DNA from 3 places in the Elstera cyanobacteriorum genome. Region 1 is predicted to be linked to each of the others. Evidence: riboswitches for the same ligand, from Rfam matches in the RefSeq annotation. Region 1 holds a riboswitch; each other region holds the start of a gene.
The links. A riboswitch is a leader RNA that binds a small molecule or an ion and turns the genes downstream of it on or off. The one in region 1 is predicted to bind cobalamin.
Positions count from the first base shown of each region.

Region 2: another riboswitch for cobalamin. It lies ahead of CHR90_RS15785 (energy-coupling factor ABC transporter permease); the one in region 1 lies ahead of CHR90_RS08115 (TonB-dependent receptor plug domain-containing protein).
Region 3: another riboswitch for cobalamin. It lies ahead of cobW (cobalamin biosynthesis protein CobW); the one in region 1 lies ahead of CHR90_RS08115 (TonB-dependent receptor plug domain-containing protein).

Region 1 covers NZ_NOXS01000031.1:159,975-163,245, reverse strand. Annotated here, with positions in the region: gene CHR90_RS19190 (CHASE2 domain-containing protein) at 1-790, opposite strand, end outside; gene CHR90_RS19645 (hypothetical protein) at 725-1,018, shown strand; cobalamin riboswitch at 1,046-1,256, shown strand; gene CHR90_RS08115 (TonB-dependent receptor plug domain-containing protein) at 1,367-3,223, shown strand; gene CHR90_RS08110 (FecCD family ABC transporter permease) at 3,270-3,271, shown strand, end outside.
Region 2 covers NZ_NOXS01000034.1:169,622-172,892, forward strand. Annotated here, with positions in the region: gene CHR90_RS15780 (urea ABC transporter substrate-binding protein) at 1-351, opposite strand, end outside; gene CHR90_RS15785 (energy-coupling factor ABC transporter permease) at 462-1,139, opposite strand; cobalamin riboswitch at 1,175-1,386, opposite strand; gene CHR90_RS15790 (nickel/cobalt efflux transporter) at 1,418-2,194, opposite strand; gene CHR90_RS15795 (metal-sensing transcriptional repressor) at 2,201-2,452, opposite strand; gene queC (7-cyano-7-deazaguanine synthase QueC) at 2,522-3,247, opposite strand; gene CHR90_RS15805 (6-pyruvoyl trahydropterin synthase family protein) at 3,247-3,271, opposite strand, start outside.
Region 3 covers NZ_NOXS01000035.1:100,282-103,552, reverse strand. Annotated here, with positions in the region: gene cobN (cobaltochelatase subunit CobN) at 1-476, opposite strand, end outside; gene cobW (cobalamin biosynthesis protein CobW) at 480-1,511, opposite strand; cobalamin riboswitch at 1,628-1,828, opposite strand; gene cobO (cob(I)yrinic acid a,c-diamide adenosyltransferase) at 1,875-2,489, shown strand; gene CHR90_RS19305 (DUF6414 family protein) at 2,514-3,271, opposite strand, start outside.

The sequences.
Region 1 (3,271 bases):
AGCGGGCGTCAGTCTTGATAGCGTAGTGAGGCCAAAGGTTAGCGCGAGCATCCGTAGGTACAACGAGTGTCGGTTGCCCCGGAACCTGAATCCCGATCTGCTCAATACCTAAAACCGCATTAGTTCGAACAGCATAGGTATTTAGACCGGCGGCAACCCGGATCATTTCCATTGATAGCGTAGGAAATGGTTTACCGCCAACATTGATAAACGCCGGTATACGCCGAACAACATTATCCCCATCGGCCGTATATGTAAATAAACCCCGCCCCTGCGCGCGCTGCTCTAGCACAGGAATATTAGGAATTAGCCCTGGAAAATTGTCCAAAAATGGAAGAGGGCTAGCCTGTATGATGGCCACTTGTGCAGGCGCTACACGATCAAGCCCGCGGGCATCAGAGGATGTCGTTTGCCCAAGAACAGAATTTGTTTCACCAAGGGCCTCTGCCAAAACAGCATCCGTATCTGGCAGTTCCCGCAACTGCGCTACCAGACTGCCCATGCCCTTAGGCAACGCCTCGGCCATCTGCTTTGGTGATAAACGATCTGCTTCGGCAAAGACAATATCGAACCCAATTGCAGCGGCGCCTGCCGCTTGGAGCTTTAGGACCATATCGGCGATAACCCCGCGCGACCAAGGCCATTGGCCGATTTCAGCGAGGCTGTCCTCATCGAGATCAACAACCGTTACCAACTGCTCATCTGACTGGCGGGGCTTCAGCACTTGGTAGGCATCGAACCCCTTAAGCCGCAAGATTTCTACCGGTGCGGGATCAAATCCCCGCAACACCACCAGCCCAACCAACGCCACCAGCGCCAGCCAGCGGCCTTTGCCGAAAACGGCTTTCAGCGCCTTGGCCGCCCGGCGGCGCACGGTTGGGCGATTATCGTTGGCGCCGCCATCGGGCGCTTCCTTTTCGATGGTATTCGCCGCCTGCTGCTGCATCGCCCGCCGCCCTTTGGTTTCGGTTGTTCTTTCTTGTACGGGAATCGCCGCGAATTTGCCGCAGTTTTGTGAGGCTTGACGCCCCCGCCCGGCCTGACTAGCGTTGCGCCCGGGATCGGTCGCCCCTAACCGGGCGTGAAAAGGGAACCGGGACAGGCCCATAAGGGCCGAAGCCGGGCTGCCCCCGCAACTGTAGGCACCGAGCCGCCCCCGCCCGTTTTTCGGGAAACCTCACTGGCCGCAACGCTGGGAAGAGGGGGCGCGGCGATGACGTGTCAGCCAGGAGACCTGCCGAACCTTGCGTGCGTGTCGCGACCGGTCGTCGGGGTGTACGGCAGGGACGGTTTCCCCGTTATGCGATTGCGCCCCTCGCGCCCCTTCCGGGTGCGGGGTTCAATTGCTTTGGACCGAGGATACCCGATGCGACCGACCTATCGCGCCCTAATCACCACCGCCCTCGCTGCTCTGACCCTGCCCGCCTGGGGCCAGGGGATCGGCACGCCACCCGCCGACAGCGTCACGGTTCTGGAGCCGGTGAATGTGACCGCCCAGCGCCTGCCCAGCCGCAGCGCCGAAACCGGCAGCGCGGTGACCGTCATCACCCCAAGCGAGATGGAAAAGCGCGGATCGGTGGAGGTGCTGGACCTGCTGAAGCGCGCCCCCGGCGTGTCGGTAGCCCGCAACGGCGGGTTCGGCGCCACGTCCAATCTGCGCATTCGCGGTTCCGACGTTGGGCAAGTGCTGGTGCTGATCGACGGCGTGCGCGTCAACGATGCCGCCGACGCCAGCGCCGCCTATGATTTCGCCGGGCTGACCGCCGATAGTGTAGAGCGGATCGAAGTGCTGCGCGGCCCGCAGTCGGCGCTGTATGGCAATGATGCGATGGGCGGCGTCGTCAATATCATCACCAAAAAAGGGCGCGGTCCCGCCAAGATTACGGCAATGACCGAAGCAGGCAGCTATCAAACGTTCCGCCAGCAGGCCGGGATTTCCGGCGCGCAGGATGGGTTCGATTACGCCCTGACCGCCGCTCATAGCCAAACCAAGGGCTTTTCCCGCATTTATGCCGGGCCAGAAAAAGATGGGGCGGAGCAGGCCAGCATCACCGGGCGCGGGGGTTATCGCTTCAACGAGACCTTCCGCCTGGGCGTTTCGGGCGGCTATCAGCACCTTGAATCGGACTTCGACCCCAGCGCCACCCGCGACGGTCCGGCGGTCGCCACCTCGAAGAAGCTCTTCGGGCGGGTCGACGGTACGGCCACGCTGCTCGATGGCCGGTTCGAGAATATCCTATCGTTGACCGCCAGCGATACCGACCGGGATTACGACGAACCCTTGGGCTTCTATCGCACCTCGCGCTACGAGGGGCAGACCTATGGCGCCGAGTATCAGGGCAATCTGACGCTGTTCGGCCAGGATGTTCTGACCGGCGGCCTATCCACCCGCACCGACAAAGCGCGCACGACGACCAACGGCAAGGCCGGGCCGCGCTTCAGCCAGGATACCAACAGCGTCTTCGGGCAATATAAGTGGAAGGCGACGGAAGCCTTCACCGTCACCCTCGGTGGGCGCTACGACGATGTGGAAAGTTTCGGCGGCAAAGGCACCTACCGGCTGACCGGTGCCTATCGCATCGCCAGCACCGGAACCACGCTGCGCGCGAGCTATGGCACGGGCGCCAAGGCGCCGACGCTGTTCCAGCGCTTCGATCCGCTCTACGGCAACCGCGCCCTCGACCTTGAAACCAACAAGGGTTTCGATGCCGGGATCGAGCAAGAGATCGGCAAGACGCTGACCGTCTCAGCCGGGGTCTTCCATACCCGCTACCGCAACCTTATTCAGTATCAGGGCCTTGGCTATACCAACATCGGCCGCGCCACCATGCGCGGGGCTGAATTTGGCGTGACGTGGAAGCCGCTGAGCGATCTCAGCCTCGCCGCCAATTACACCTATCTCGAAGCCGAAGACGCTAGCACTGACCAGCGCCTACCGCGCCGCCCGAAGCATACGGTGAACCTGACCGCCGATTACGCCGTCACCGAAAAATGGCAGGTCGGCGGGGCCATGCGCTTCGTGACCGAGCAGAACGACAATAGCTTCTCCAGCGATAAAATCCCGCCGGGGCTGATTTTCGATGCGCGCACGGCCTATCAGGTGATGCCCTGGGCGCAAATCTACCTGCGCGCCGATAATCTCTTCGATGCCGATGGCCGCGAATCCGCCCGCTACCGCGCGCCGGGCCGGTCGGTCTTCGCTGGGGTGAAGGCGGAGTTTTGATCAACCGGACGAACCCGTTAGGGGCGCGCCCCCCGGCAGGCGGCTGAT
Region 2 (3,271 bases), on a different contig from region 1:
GGCGCAGCCGAAAATGGCCGGAACCTTCTCCCGCCCCAGCAGGCGCTGCACTTCGGCCAGGGCGACGGCATTGTCCGACATCGTATCGGCGGTCACGGCCTCCAGCGGGCGCCCGAGCAAGCCACCGGCGGTATTGATTTCCTGGATCGCGAGGCGCTGGGCTTTTTCGACATTGCGATCGGCGACCGACAGCGGCCCCGTGCGGGCGATCAGCAGACCGATCTTGATCGGGCGGGTGCTGGCGGGCGGCCCATCGAGCGCGATGCGGATGGCCCCCATCGCCGCCAGTGTCGCAACGACGGTGACGAAGACCCCGACCATGAACCCATTGCGCCGCCGCCGCTTGACCATCGTTCCCCAACCCTTATTCGGCTGTCATTGTGCGGCAGGCGGTTGAGGCCGCAAATAAAAAACGGCGGGGTGCCGTGGCACACACCGCCGTTTCATGAGGGCCGGGGCCTTTACGCGGCGTTGAACAACCGGCGGTCGACCAGCCCGCTTCCCGCGAGCGACCGCAGCGTCTTAGCGCCCGCCAAGACGGCGAGATCGATCAGCGGTTCGATGGCGATCACCAGCAGATAGGCGCCGCCGAAACTGCCGACGGCGGTTAACGTCTCGCCAGCGACCCCTTGGCCGAAGAAGGCCCAGAAGGCTACCCAGGCGACGATTCCCGCCTGATAGGTCGCCGATAGCGCCAGCGCTTGGGCGTAGCGCAGATCGACATAGGCGGTGCCCGCCGAAATCACCTTGCCCGCCACATAGCGCAGCGCGAAGAGCGGCGCCAACAGCGTCGTAACATTCATCCCATATTGCGGCAGGTCGAAGGGCGCGAAGAACAGCCCTTGGATCAGCAGGCCCAACATCAGCCCGATTGCGGTCGGCGCCGCGCCAAGGATGAGGAACAGGGTGGAGCCGAGGATCAAATGAACCTCGGACACGCCGACCGGGTAATGCGGCAGGATTTCAAAGAAGGAAAACACCAGGGCCGTTGCCAGGATGCTACGGGCCGCAGGCGACAGCGGGCCGCGCGCTTTTACGGCGTCCCAGGCAGATTTGACGGTATAGCCGCCTAGGGCGGCGGCGGTCGTATAGCCAAGCCAGAGCTTCCCGCCCTCGACCAGACCGGGTTCGATATGCATCTCACTCTCCTCTGCCGTCACACCCGACGGCTTGCGGTTTCACGATGCACAGGGCCGGTCTCCTGACTCGCGGGTCGGTGCCGTATCCCGGTCTTCCCAAGCCTTGCGGCTCAGTGACGGTTCGGGGCGGCTCGCCGCATACAGTCGCGGGGGCGGTTGGGGTTGGGGCGCAGGCGCCAATCCCATTCCCGTTTCATCCCGGCGGTGGATGAGACCGCCATAGGACACCCTATGCCCGGCCATCAGGACGGGGAAACGGCGGGAGTGTCAAGCCGGGCTTACAGCACGCCTAGGCCGCGCAGCCCTTTAACGGCGAAATTCAGCGCTAGGACGAGGATCAGCAGCCCGGAGATCAGCGGCAGTGCCTCCGCCCACGCCGCGAGGCGCCCGCCGCGCCCGGCGGCATGGCGCAGGCCGAGGCTAGCGGCAATGCCGATCCCGACCAGGGTAACCGCCAGCCCGATGCTGAACGCCGCAACCATCCCCGCGCCGAGTGCCAGGGCTTTCACTTGCAGGCAGACGATCAGCACCGTGATCGCGGCCGGGCAGGGGGTTAGGCCGCCGGTAAAACCGAACCACGCGATCTGCCCGGCCCCGACCGGCCCCGCGCCGCCAAAGCGGGCGGCGATGTCGCGCGCATGGGCCGCCGCATGGGCGTCGTGATCGTGATCATGGTCGTGGTGGTCATGCGCATGGTCATGGTCGTGCCGGTGCGGCGCCCCTGCCGCCCAGACCAACCGCCCGCCCAGCACCGCGATAATCGCGCTCGATGCCAGCAACAACCAGGGTTCGGCTTTATCCAGAATGAGCGCATCCCCGAGGCTGAGGCCGATCAGGGCAATCGCCCAGACGACCAGCGAATGGCCCAAGGCGGCGGAAACTCCCAGCAGCACCGCCTGCTTTGGCGTGCCGCGAATGGCGACGATGAAGGCCGCCATCAGCGATTTCGAATGCCCTGGTTCAGCGGCGTGCAGCGCCCCCAGCAGCAGGGCGGCGGGCAGGTAGAGCCACGGGGTATGGCTGCCGTTTACGATGATCTGGGCGAGGTCCGGCATGGCTTCCTACAGGAATTTGGCGAGCTGCTTTAGCTCTTCGACAGCCGCAGGGACATTGCTGCCCGCATCGTCCAAACAGTGGAAAATGTGATCCTGGATCAGCTCTTTCTTCGCTTTGGCAATGGCGGCTTCCACCGCTTGAAGCTGCTGGGCCAACTCCAGGCAGGGTTTGCCAGCCTCGATCATGGTGATGACGGCGCGCAGGTGGCCATCGGCGCGCTTAAGGCGCCCGATGATTTTGGGGTGCGAGGCATGCATGCCCTTATCCTATCCCCCTGGAGAGGATATTCAAGCCCAAAAGAAAAGCGGCCCGCAGGCCGCTTTCAATCAGGGGGTTGTCGCCAAATCGGGCGGGTCGGCGCGATAGGCCTCCCAGCCGCGCGACCGCAGTTGACACGCCGGGCAGGTGCCGCAGCCGTGCCCCCAGGGGTGCAGATGGGTGCGGTCGCCGAGATAGCAGCTATGGCTTTCGCGGCGAATCAGTTCGATCAGATCGACGCCGCCCAGGGTTTCCGCCAGTTTCCAGGTTGCCGCCTTATCGAGCCACATCAGCGGCGTATGCAGCACGAAGCGCTTATCCATGCCCAGGCCCAGCGCCACTTGCAGTGCCTTAATCGTATCGTCGCGGCAGTCGGGGTAGCCCGAGTAATCAGTCTCGCACATCCCCCCCACCAGATGCCGCGCCCCGCGCCGGTACGCCAGCGCCGCCGCTACCGTGAACATCAGAATGTTCCGCCCCGGCACAAAGGTATTCGGCAGCCCGTTTTCGGCATAGGTGATGACGGTATCGGCGGTCATGGCCGTCTCGCCGATGGCGCCGACGACGCTTAGGTCGAGCAGATGATCCGGCCCCAGCTTGCCGCGCCATTGCGGAAACTGCGCTGCCAGCTCGTCGCGGATGGTCGCGCGGCACTCAAGCTCGATCTTATGGCGTTGGCCATAGTCGAAGCCGATGGTTTCCACCCGGTCGAAGCGGTCGAGTGCCCAGGCAAGGCAGGTCGCGGAGTCCTGACCGCCGGAGAAAAGCACCAGCGCGGTTTCTGGAATCGACATCAGTTTACCTCCGGGCCGAAATAG
Region 3 (3,271 bases), on a different contig from region 1:
CCGGCGTCGATCCAGTCCAGTACCTGTTCCATGTTCACAGGCCCGCCGGTCTGGAAATAGTCCCACAGGCGCGCCGTCACTGTGGGCGGGACGGTCGAGAGCGCGGTCAAGCGCGGGTCGGCGATGGCATCGCCGGGTAGGATCGCCAGTGCAATCCCCTGCCGTCGCGCCATTTGGGCCAGTTCTTCCGCCCCATACCGCCAATAGTCGAGGCCCCCGAGCAGGCGGACGAGGATCACCTTGGCGTGGCGGGCGGTTTTTTCGAGATAGAGATCGACCGAATAGGGATGCCGAAGCTGGGCCAGCGGCGCCAGCCTGCCCGCCACCCGCGCCGGACCGTCCGCATAGGCGGCGGCGAGGGCCGTTAGGTCGCTGTCGGAGAAGGACAGAAACAGCCAATCCGCCGGGGTCTGGTCAAGGTCCACCGCCGCCGATAGATCGTCGAGGCTGCGGGAGACAGTGGCGAGCAGGTGCATGGTTTAGCGCAGGGCGGCTTCGATCGCGGCCCGATCCAGCCCCTTCTGACCGATGACGACAAGCCGGGTGCCGCGCGCCTCCCCGGCTTTCCAGGGCCGGTCGAACCCCTGCTGAAGCCGGGTGCCGACGCCTTGGACCAGCAGGCGCATCGGTTTACCCGTTACCTCGGCAAAGCCCTTGAGGCGGATAATGTCGAACTGGTCCGCCAAGGCCGCGAGTTTGGCGACGAAGGGGCCGGGGGCGTCGATGGCCGGAAGATCAAGGACAAAACTGTCCCAATCGTCGTGATCATGGCCGTCTTCGGCGTCATGGTGCGACGGGCGGGCGGCGAGATCGTCTTCTGCCGCTGCGTGCAGCCCCAGCAGAACCGCCGGATCGATCTTACCGCCACTGGTGAGCAGGATTTTTACGGCACGCGGCACCGTGGCGGCGATGTCGGCGGCAACGGTTTCCTGCGCTGCCGGGTCCATCAGGTCAGTCTTGTTCAGCAGAATCAGATCGGCGCAGAGAAGCTGGTCTTCGTAGACCTCTTCCAGCGGGTTATCGTGATCTAGGGACGGGTCGGCGGCGCGCTGGGCGGCTAGTTTGTCGGGATCGTCGGCAAAGCGCCCCTCCGCCACAGCGGCGCCGTCGATGACCGCGACCACGCCGTCAACGGTCAGGCGGGCACGCAGCTCTGGCCAATCGAAGGCTTTTACCAGCGGTTTCGGCAAAGCGAGGCCGGAGGTTTCGATGACGATATGCTCCGGCGCGTCCGGGCGGGCCAGCAGCGCTTCGATGGCCGGGGCGAAATCATCGGCGACCGTGCAGCATAGGCAGCCGTTGGCAAGTTCGACGATATTGTCCTCGGGGCAGCTTTCAATGCCGCAGCCCTTCAGAATTTCGGCATCGATGCCAAGATCGCCGAACTCGTTGATGATCAGCGCAAGGCGGCGATTGCCCGCGTTCTCCAGCAAGTGCCGGATCAGCGTGGTTTTGCCGGCGCCCAGGAAGCCGGTGACGATGGTAACAGGCGTTTTACGAAGAGAGGTCATAGGATCGGGTCGCAAACCAAAAAGCGGGTGCCCGACAAAACCGCACGCCGGACGATGCCCGGACGCTCCCGGTGGACAGATCCTCCGGGCTTGCCATCGGGACACCCCGCCCGCGGCAAACGGTTGCTTCGACGGCAGGTCTCCTGGCTTGCGGGTCGCTGCGGTGCTTCCGCCTTCCCGGGGGGCGACCCCAGTGGCTGTGTGGAAGACCGCTCGCCGCTTACAGTTGCGGGGGCAGCTCGGGCCTTGGGCCTTTCGGCCCGCACCCGGATTCCCTATTGTGCGGCTCGCGCCGCACCGTCTTGGGCCTAGGAGTGACACCGGCCCCGGAGCTTGTCAAATCTTTGCGGGGGGAGCCTTGCCATGAGCCTCGATACGGCGGACGCCGAGCGTCACACGCTGAAAATGCAAAAGCGCAAAGCGGTGCAAGACGCCGAGGTGGCGTCGAAGACCATCGAAAAGGGCCTTATTATGGTCCATACCGGCGCCGGGAAAGGCAAATCCACGGCGGCGTTCGGGTTGATCCTGCGTGCCCTTGGCCACGGTTGGAAGATCGGCGTCGTTCAGTTCATCAAGGGCGCCTGGGATACGGGCGAACAGCGGGCGCTGGCGGTGGCCTTCCCCGATCACGTGACGTGGCGCGCGATGGGGGAGGGGTTTACTTGGGAAACCCAGGATAAGGCGCGCGATATGGCGGCGGCGGCGGCGGCCTGGGCGGAAGCGCAAGCGCTGATGGCTGATCCCGCCTATCGGTTGATCGTGCTGGACGAAATCAATATCGCCCTGCGCTACGATTACCTTGATCTCGCCGCCGTGCTGGCCGCGCTGGCCGCAAAACGCCCGGACCTCACCGTGGTGCTGACCGGGCGCAATGCCAAACCGGAGTTGATCGACGTGGCTGATCTTGTGACGGAAATGACGCTGGTGAAGCATCCTTTCAAAGCCGGGGTGAAGGCCCAGGCGGGGATTGAGTTTTAGGGAAAAGTCAAGTTTTTTGTTATTTTATATGCAAACTGACATGGCGATAACTCTGAAGGCTGGGCCATCGATGTAAAACTGGCATCCTTTTTCTGCTACTTCTTTCATTTTCGCCATACTTTCACGATATTTTATGCCGCTTGAACTTTCTCCGAGTAATTTTTCCAGTGTAATTTGAATTGTTGATATTATTGTTCTTTGAACTATACTTAATTTATCCCCCTCTGGGATATGTCTGTAGACGCGACCTATTATCTTAAAGTGTCCGTCTGTTAATTTTGCTTTTATAGAGCGTGCATCGGCATCACTTACATCAATATCTACAACGCCTATTTGTCTTCCATCTATAGGGGATACCATTATCATTTCTAAGAGGCCGGACCTTAAGTAATCTTCTTCAATCTCAGATAGTATTTTTAGAATAATTTCTTCGTATTTGGGTAGTTCTTTCATCATATTCGGGTCAAAAAAATTCTTATTCAATTTTGTTCCAAAATTTTTAATTATCTGAGCTATTATTGGTGCGGAAACTTTTGTTATTTCTATTATATTAAAAAAATCTATTGGCTTTAAGATGGCGTCAAGCTGAACAAAATGATCTCTCGGGAAATCACTGCTTAAAACAGTGGATTTGTGTATGTGCTTTTCTTCCTCTAAAGCATCTATTAGTGCCATGTGTAATCCACCGAGTGTATATCGTCTGGCTGTTTTCTCCAGAACAGACTTATTTCGTTCTGCTTCTAATGAAGATGATACTGGGGAAATAAAATCTTGGAGGAATT